Regions from separate parts of the Shinella sp. GW821-FHT11G07 genome, predicted to be linked through region 2. Evidence: riboswitches for the same ligand, from Rfam matches in the RefSeq annotation. Region 2 holds a riboswitch; each other region holds the start of a gene.
The links. A riboswitch is a leader RNA that binds a small molecule or an ion and turns the genes downstream of it on or off. The one in region 2 is predicted to bind cobalamin.

Region 1 (2,196 bases), on a different contig from region 2:
CCGGCTTGAGCCGACGCTGCTGATCACCGTCAAACCCGTTTCGCAAAAGATGCTGGCAAACACCGAACGGCGCCTCGGCGTGCGCGATCTTGGCTTCACGCCGATCGTGACACAGGAGCCGGGGTTGCTGATGACGCCGGTCGGCGGGGATACCTACAATCCGATGGTCACGTCCTGGCGGCCCAACATGCCCGGATCCTTCGTCTGGCGCTCGGCGCTGCCGCAGATCGCGTTGTTCGTTCTGGTGTTTGCCGGCGTCATGCTGTTCGTCACCCTGCGCTTTTCCGCGCTCGTCCGCGCGCTCCAGCGCAGCGAGACGAAGAACGCCTTCCTCGCACGGCACGATCCGTTGACCGGCCTCAAGAACCGCAGCGGTTTTGACGAGGAAGTGTCGCGCGCCATCAAGAAGGGCGAGAACAAGCCCTTCGCGATCCTCGCGCTCGATCTCGACAGGTTCAAGGCAGTCAACGACCGGCATGGGCATGCAGCGGGGGATGCGGTGCTCCAGGCCGTCGCCAGGCGGTTCTCCGAGCGTGTCGGCCGGCGCGGTTGCGTCGCCCGCCTGGGGGGCGACGAGTTTTGCGTTCTGCTGACCGGCGAACATAGCCGTGAGCATCTGGTGGAGCTTGCCGCCAGCCTCGTTCTGGATGCGCAGATCCCGATCGCCTATGACGGGCAGCTTCTTCTCATTGGCGGCAGCGCCGGCATCGCCCAGTTTCCGCAGCACGGCAAGACGGTGCACGACGTCATGGTAATGGCTGACGCCGCGCTCTATGCTGCCAAGAACGCCGGCCGCAATCGTGCCGTCCATGCCGGTGACATGGACAGGGCCGAGATTGCCGACGCCGGCGAGGCCCGCGCCGCCTAGTGAGCCGCAGATGGACAGGCCCGCGGCGCAAGCGGGCTTGATCGCATCGTCCGGTCATGCGCATATCGCTCCCGTCAGGTGCCCGCTTTTTGCGGGAGAATCGGGAATCCGGTGCGGGCTTGAAAAGCCCAGGTCCGGAACGTGCCCAACGCTGTGACGGGGATGGCGTGCGCCGTAAAAGCTTGAATCGATTCAGGCTTTTGCCACTGGTTGCTCAACCGGGAAGGCAGGTGCTTGCTGCGTGACCCGAAGTCAGAAGACCGGCCTGGCAAGATAGACCGAACCCGCGTGGACGGCGGCAGGTTGTGCGCATTGTTGGGGAGAAAACGATGCGAACCGAACCGTGGGACCCTCTGGTCCGGGCGGGCGCCTTTTCTTGCGAGGACAGGCAAGCCGTCTATCGTGCCATCGAAACGCGCCGCGACGTGCGTGACCAGTTTCTGCCCGAACCATTGCCGGACGACCTCGTCGGCCGCCTGCTGCATGCCGCACACAGCGCGCCGTCGGTCGGCTTCATGCAGCCGTGGAATTTTCTCACGGTGCGCAGCGAGGCGACGCGGCGGCGGGTGCATGCCGCGTTTCAAAAAGCCAATGCCGAGGCGGTGGCGATGTTCGAAGGCGAGCGTCAGGAGCACTATCGCGCCCTGAAGCTCGAGGGCATTCTAAAGGCGCCGCTCTCGATTTGCGTGACCTGTGATCCAACACGCGGCGGAACGGTGGTGCTCGGCCGCACCCACAATCCGCGCATGGATGTCTATTCGACGGTCTGCGCCGTGCAGAACCTCTGGCTCGCGGCGCGGGCGGAAGGGGTCGGCGTCGGCTGGGTTAGCATCTTTCACGACAGCGACGTCCGGAACATCCTCGGCATACCCGAGCATATCGAGATCGTCGCCTGGCTGTGCGTCGGTTTCGTCGACCGACTCTATGCCGAGCCGGAGCTTGCGGTGAAGGGCTGGCGACAGCGCCTGCCGCTGGAAGAACTGGTGTTCGAGGAGCGCTGGCCGGAAACCGACGTCAGTTGACGCCGGCATCGGCCGGACGGCCGAGGTCGATGGCGGATTGGTTTGCCGGCAGGAAGACCGGGCCGACGGTGCGCACCTTGCTGGTCGCCGGATCGTAGTCGCGTTCCTCGATCGTCACCGGCGTCTTGACCGCTGTTTCCGCCTTTTTCGGCAGGGTATCGATCCTGGTGATGGAACCGCCGTCGTCGCCGGTCGATGCCTGCGCAGGGTCGCCCTTCAGCGCCTTCTCGCGCTTGATCATCTCCTGGTAATAGGCCGAGAGGTTGCAGCCGCAGGCGCCGGGCTTGGAAAGGTCACGCGTGCGGT
Region 2 (2,196 bases):
CGGCGAATAAGGTCCGGGCTGGTAGGCCGGCGAGCGGATGCCGAAGGCATTTTCCTCGACGATCCGGCGGTCTTGGTCGTTGGTCTCGGTCCAGACATGGGTGAGTTCGTCGAGACGATAGTCGACGCCTTCCACGGCATCCTTGTTGACCAGCCATTTGGTGGTGACCTGCGTCAGTTCCGGGCCGAGCGGCAGCACGCGGAAGGTGATGGCGTGGTCGGCCAGCACATGGTTCCACGTCGTCGGGTAGTGGAAGAGCAGCAGCGTGCCGATATGGCTTTCCGGCACGTCGCTCGACAGCGGACGTGCAACGGCGCGCGCGCCCGACATGGTATAGCTCTCGGCATCCTGGATGAGCGGCATGCGGGCGGCGCGGAACTGGCCGGTCGGCGACATGCGGAATTCGCTCGGCAGGCCGGCAGTCTCGCACTTCGCCCAATGCTCGGCGATCACGGGATCATCCTTGGCGCCCTGCACGCCGGTGGCGCTCGGCGCTTCCGGATAGGTGCGGCAGAGTTCCGGATGGTTGGCGGCACAGTGATAGCACTCGCGGTTGTTTTCCCAGACGAGCTTCCAGTTGCCCTTTTCGATGATCGTGCTTTCGAAGGCGACCTTGGTCTCCCCGAGGCGGTGACGGGCGAGATAGGGCTCGACCATGGCGCGGAACGGCGCAAAATCCGGAGCCTCATCGGCAAGGCAGATGAAGATGTAGCCGCCGACGGTCTCGCAATGCATGCGCTTCAGGCTGTGCTGCGTCCTGTCGAAATCCTCCGCCATGTGGCGGGCGAAGAGCAGCGAACCGTCCAGTTCGTAGGTCCACTGGTGATAGGGACAGACGAGCTTGGCAGACGAACCCTTGTTCTGCGTGCACACCCGCGAGCCGCGGTGGCGGCAGGAATTGTGCAGCGCGCGCACCGTGCCCGAGCGGTCGCGGGTGACGACGACGGGATAGTCGCCGACCTGCACGGTGAAATAGTTGCCGGCCTTGGGAATCTCGCAGTCATGGCCGATGAACAGCCAGTCGCGGTACCAGATCGTCTCCAGGTCGAGCTTGTAGTGGTCTTGGTCGATATAGAAGGCCTGCTCGAGGCTGTAGCCGTCGCGCCGGTTCTTGAGCTTGCGGAGCACGTCGCTGCGAATGTCCATGCTGGATCCTCAGATATCCAAATTATTGCCACGCAATTCCGAACGGAAAACCGCTTCACACTTTTCCTGGAACTGCTTTCGGATGAGGCGCACGGAAGGAGACGGCATCCAGGCGGCAAGCCGCACGGAGTGCACGCTTCCCGGCCGCCCGCCGCAGCCAGTCACGATCGTTTCTCCAGGCTGGTTTCCGGGCTGAGGAGTGTTCTTGTCGGGCATGACCGCGTCCAAAAAGTCGAAAACCTTTCGGGGTCATGCCTTCCGAACCAGTGCAGCGCCTTCCCAGACCTCCCGTCCAGTGGCTTCTGCTGCACCTTGCTCCAACACCGTTGCGGGGGCAGCGCCGGAATTCAACCGGCTTCCCAATTCTCCACCCTCCCTGAGGAATGGCACCTTGAGTGTTCCTATCTAAACGCAAGAATCGTCGCGCAACATGTCGGAAAACGACATGGCCTCCTGATTTGACGACAGCTGTTTCCAGAAGAGCCAGGGCGTGGCGGGGTAACTTTCTCCAGTCATACCAAAGCGATATGCCTAATTTTTCGGCGCATTGCCTCGACAATGGCGATGCTGTGGCCAAGCATCACACGCTTGTCATATTGCGACCACGATGTTGCCGGGACAGGAATTGGGAGTGCGACAGCAAGGATTGCTTAACGACGTTTTCCTAAACTCGTCTGCGATCAGGGCGCGAGGATGGAGTGCCGCCACGTGCAGCAGACGAAATTTCGATATTACGACGCCGTTGCCTACAAGCGTGCGAACCCGCCGAAAGCAGCCGTACACACGCAATTTCTCCGGACCGGCCGTATCGACCGCGACGTCAACTGGAGCCCGAGCGAGAAGCGTTACCTCTCCTATCCGGAAGTGGCCGAGCGCACCGGCCGCAAGCTGGAGCGGGCGGGCAGCGTCACGCATGACCGTATCAACGGCTTTCATGAGACGATCCAGTTTCCCAAGCTGATCTTCCACCGTACGCTGGCCGAGACGCCGCATCTAGGCTACTGCCACATCACGGTGGCCAATTCCCGCTTTGCGGAATTCCCGAACGTG
Region 3 (2,196 bases), on a different contig from region 2:
GCGATGGAGGCGCGCACCTGCGCACTCGGCATCGAAGTCGGCTCGGGCAACCACTGGCAGACGTCGCGCGAAGGCCGCGAGGCGATCCATGCCTTCCGCTATGCGCTTTATGACGGCGTGCAGAGCGGCAGCGAGGACGGCAAGGCCGTTGCGCCGCTGATGGGCCGCTTTTCCGATTTCGACGGCGGCGTCACCTCTATCCATCTCGGCGGCACGACTTTTCTTGTCTGTTATCCCGACCACGGCATGATCTACCGCTTCATCCCGAAGACGGCGGGGACGTGCGAGATGGAACTGATCTGGCTCGTCGACGGCAAAGCGGAGGAGGGCAGGGATTACGATCTCGAAAAGCTCACCTGGCTGTGGAAGGTCACGACGGCGGAAGACAAGACGATCATCGAGCACACGGCGCGCGGTGTGCAGTCGCACTATTTCGTGCCCGGGCCGATCGCGCCAATGGAGCAGAACGAGCTTCGCTATATCGACTGGTATCTCGAAGAGATCAGTCGCCCGGACGGCGTGGGCGCATAAGAAAAAGATATAAAGATATCTTTATATCATTGACGAATGACTCCGGACAGACGATGATCCCGCCATCGAGGTTCTTCGGGTTCCGATCCGAAGCTAAGAGGGAATCCGGTGCGACCTTCGGGTCCATGCCGGAGCTGCCCCCGCAACTGTAAGCGGCGAGTTTCGTCCACCATGTCACTGAGGAAGACGCCTCGGGAAGACGGACGCAAGCGCTGACCCGCCCCCGATAGATAACGTCCACGGGCGGGGTGTCCCGGTGTGCCGCTTTTGCGACCGGCCACCTGTGCGCCGCCGTCGTCGATGCGTCATTCCTCCCTGCCCATAACCTACGGGGTAGGAAAATGACCATCAGAACTGCAAATCTCGGTTTTCCCAGGATTGGAAGACATCGCGAGCTGAAATTCGCGCTCGAAGCCTATTGGTCCGGCAAGGCGGACCGCACGTCGCTGCTCGACGTCGGAAAGACGCTGAGGGCGGAAAACTGGAAGCTCCAGCAGGAGAAGGGGATCGACGCGATCCCGTCCAACGATTTCTCCTTCTATGACCACGTTCTCGATACCGCCGTCATGGTGGGTGCCATTCCGCCGGCCTACGGCTGGACCGGCGGGCCTGTCGACCTCGACATCTATTTCGCCATGGCGCGCGGTGCGACCGGCGGCGAGCATGCCGCCTGCGGCCACGCCCATCACGGGCAGGGCGTGCCGGCGCTCGAAATGACGAAATGGTTCGACACGAACTACCACTACATGGTGCCGGAATTTTCCGCCGACCTAGCCTTCGCGCTGACGGAGAACCGGCCGCTGCAAAGCTTCCTGGAGGCGAAGGCGCTCGGTATCCACACCCGTCCCGCCCTCCTCGGCCCGGTCACTTTCCTGAAGCTCGGCAAGACGCGGGATGGGTCGGATGCCCTCGACCTGCTCGACCGTCTTCTGCCGGTCTATGGCCGTATTCTTGCGGAACTCGCCGAGGCGGGGGCGGACTGGGTGCAAATCGACGAGCCGTGCCTTGTGCTCGACCTTTCCGACAAGGAGCGCGATGGCCTGAAGCGAGCCTATGCGGCCCTGTCGAAGGCCGCGCCCGGTCTCCGCATCCTGCTGGCCGGTTACTTCGGGCGTCTTGGCGAAAACCTTGGCACAGCGGTCAGCCTTCCCGTCGCCGGCCTGCATGTCGATCTGGTGCGCGCACCGCAGGAACTGGAAACGATCGCCGAAACGGCACCGGGGACGCTGCATCTCTCGCTCGGTGTCATCGACGGCCGCAATGTCTGGCGGGCGGATCTGGCGTCGCTGGCGCAGCGGCTCGTGCCGATCATTGCGCGCCGCGGAGTGGGCAACATCGAGATCGCGCCGTCCTGCTCGCTGCTGCACGTGCCGATCGATACCGCGCTTGAAACGGCACTCGACGACGAGCTTCGTTCCTGGCTCGCCTTCGCCACGCAGAAGCTTGAGGAACTCGCGTTGCTCGGCCGTCATGCCGAAGCCGGTGCCGTCGAGCAAGGCGGTGCCGTCGCTGCCCGCCTGACCTCGGTGCGCGTGCACGACCCGCTCGTCCAGGGCCGATTGAAGGCGCTGGAGGGTGCGGCGCAGACGCGCAACCTGCCGTTTGGCGGGCGCCAGGCGATCCAGCGCCGGCGTTTCGGCCTGCCGCTTTTCCCCACCACCACCA
Region 4 (2,196 bases), on a different contig from region 2:
CGCCGAGCGCGCAGTTGAGGCCGATCGAGAAGGGATCGGCGTGGCGCACCGAGTTCCAGAAGGCTTCCGGCGTCTGGCCGGACAGCGTGCGGCCGGAAAGGTCGGTGATCGTGCCGGAGATCATGACCGGCAGCTCGATGCCCTTTTCCTCGAAGACTTCGCGGGTGGCGAAGATCGCGGCCTTGGCGTTCAGTGTGTCGAAGATCGTCTCGATCAGGATGATGTCGGCGCCACCATCGATGAGGCCGCGCAGCTGATCGGCATAGGCGAGGCGCAGATCATCGAAGGAGACGGCGCGGTAGCCGGGATTGTTGACGTCGGGCGAGATGGAGGCGGTGCGGTTGGTCGGGCCGAGCGCGCCGGCGACGAAACGGCGGCGGCCGTCCTTTTCCTGCGCGCGCAGGCCGGCGCGCCGCGCAAGGCGCGCACCGTCGCGGTTCAGTTCATAGACCATGTCCTCCATGCCGTAGTCGGCCTGGGCGATGGTGGTGGAGGAGAAGGTGTTGGTTTCGAGAATATCGGCGCCGGCCAGCGCATAGCGGTAATGAATGTCCTCGATCGCGCCCGGCTGGGTCAGCGTCAACAGGTCGTTGTTGCCCTGCTGGTGGCAGGCGCAATCGCCGAAGCGGTCGCCGCGGAAATCGTCCTCGATGAGCTTGAGCGTCTGGATTTCCGTGCCCATGGCGCCGTCGAGCACCAGGATGCGCTCGCGCGCGGCTTTTTGCAGGGCTGCGAGGATCTCGCGGCCGTCGCGGCGCGGCAGTTCGGGGCCGAACAGGGTGTCCAGGTGCGATTTGGCCATGGCAAAGCCCTCCGGTGCAATCATACTGCATCGGAAGTCACATAAAGATATCTTTATGTCAATATGCGTTTATGCGGACCGACGCGTCAGTGAAGCGGACGGTCTGCACCGGCAAGCGAGGCGAAAAGCGATCGCAGGCGGGCAATATCCGGATCGGCATCCTCATAACGGGAGAGTTTCTGCACCTCCTTCAGTGCCTCGACGGCAAGGTCGGCGCCGCGCGGTTGCCAGAGCAGCCAGGAGATGAAGACGGATTCCGGCTTTCCGGTGCCGGAGAGGCCGTTGTGATCAAGTGCAAGCATTTCTTCCCCAATCGGTAAATTGGGGGATGACCGGACGCACGCATGCTGGATTTCGCCGAAAGGCGACAAGCAAGCGCACCACTGGGACACCCCGCCCATGGACGTTTCAAGTATCAGGGCAGGTCTCCTGGCTCACGGGTCGTCGCCTCTGTCTCGCCTTCCCGGTCCAAAGACCAGTGGCTTTATCGACAGTCGCTCACCGTTCACAGTTGCGGGGGCAGCGCCGGTCTTGGCACTCCATCTGGAGCATCGCACCGGCTTCCCTCTTAGCCTCCAAGCCGCATGCGACTCGGAAGACCCTGACTTCGGCAAACTGGCGTCAGCGCGCCGGCAAGTCAATGGTTTTGACTATCATGCACAGGGCGGGAACTTTTTCCCGCATCAGGCATTTGGCTTTCCGCCTGCACCATGCGCAGGTTCGCCCTTGGGGAGGGATGGGCGATTCACCAAATCCGCAGATGAGGGTCCATGCTGCGCCATCCAGTCCTGTTGACATGTTGCAAGTCTCTGTCCTTACGGCTAAAAAATGCCGTTTTCATGCACCACGCGGCCAGGATGCCAACAAGCGTGTCGCCTGAGCCCTGTCCAACCGTCAAGTGCCCCCGGGGTGCGGTTCGGTGCCATGGCTGATCGCGGCACAAATATGAACCCTGCCCGCAAAAAACTGTCCAGCGCAAAGGCCGCCGCCGGATGGTTCCACATGGCCGGATCCAGAATCAGAAACATGCCCCTTCATAATACGCCGCAAGCCTCCTCGCGCGATGCCGACGTCAAGCAGATCGATTATAACGATTCGATCCGCGCCACCTATCTGACGCTGGAGGAGCTTGCCGATTGCGGTGAAGCGCTGGCGCGCGACAAACGCGCGGCCCTGCCCGGCTTCCGACCCTTCGAATTCCGTGCCCGGCACAAGGAAAACGAGAAGGAAATCTTCCGCGTCTACCAGACGACGGCGAAGGATGTCGAAGCGGGCGTGCAGATCACCCCCGCAGCCGAATGGCTGCTCGACAACTATTACGTCGTCGAAGAGGCGATCCAGGAAGTCCGCCGCGATTTCCCCCGCCGCTTCTTCCGCCAGTTGCCGACCCTGGA

Region 1: linked by a shared signal. The riboswitch ahead of bluB (5,6-dimethylbenzimidazole synthase) and the one ahead of AC1RT2_RS08000 (aromatic ring-hydroxylating oxygenase subunit alpha) in region 2 are both predicted to bind cobalamin.
Region 3: linked by a shared signal. The riboswitch ahead of metE (5-methyltetrahydropteroyltriglutamate--homocysteine S-methyltransferase) and the one ahead of AC1RT2_RS08000 (aromatic ring-hydroxylating oxygenase subunit alpha) in region 2 are both predicted to bind cobalamin.
Region 4: linked by a shared signal. The riboswitch ahead of AC1RT2_RS12040 (hypothetical protein) and the one ahead of AC1RT2_RS08000 (aromatic ring-hydroxylating oxygenase subunit alpha) in region 2 are both predicted to bind cobalamin.

The regions. Positions count from the first base shown of each region.
Region 1 covers NZ_JBXARJ010000002.1:322,782-324,977, forward strand. The annotation lists gene AC1RT2_RS05055 (diguanylate cyclase domain-containing protein) at 1-868, shown strand, start outside; cobalamin riboswitch at 928-1,151, shown strand; gene bluB (5,6-dimethylbenzimidazole synthase) at 1,198-1,890, shown strand; gene AC1RT2_RS05065 (DUF2865 domain-containing protein) at 1,883-2,196, opposite strand, start outside.
Region 2 covers NZ_JBXARJ010000003.1:316,481-318,676, forward strand. The annotation lists gene AC1RT2_RS08000 (aromatic ring-hydroxylating oxygenase subunit alpha) at 1-1,146, opposite strand, end outside; cobalamin riboswitch at 1,308-1,555, opposite strand; gene AC1RT2_RS08005 (DUF6656 family protein) at 1,855-2,196, shown strand, end outside.
Region 3 covers NZ_JBXARJ010000007.1:161,060-163,255, forward strand. The annotation lists gene AC1RT2_RS15465 (aromatic ring-hydroxylating oxygenase subunit alpha) at 1-531, shown strand, start outside; cobalamin riboswitch at 583-787, shown strand; gene metE (5-methyltetrahydropteroyltriglutamate--homocysteine S-methyltransferase) at 873-2,196, shown strand, end outside.
Region 4 covers NZ_JBXARJ010000005.1:211,031-213,226, reverse strand. The annotation lists gene metH (methionine synthase) at 1-802, opposite strand, end outside; gene AC1RT2_RS12040 (hypothetical protein) at 889-1,104, opposite strand; cobalamin riboswitch at 1,205-1,421, opposite strand; gene AC1RT2_RS12035 (glycoside hydrolase family 94 protein) at 1,829-2,196, shown strand, end outside.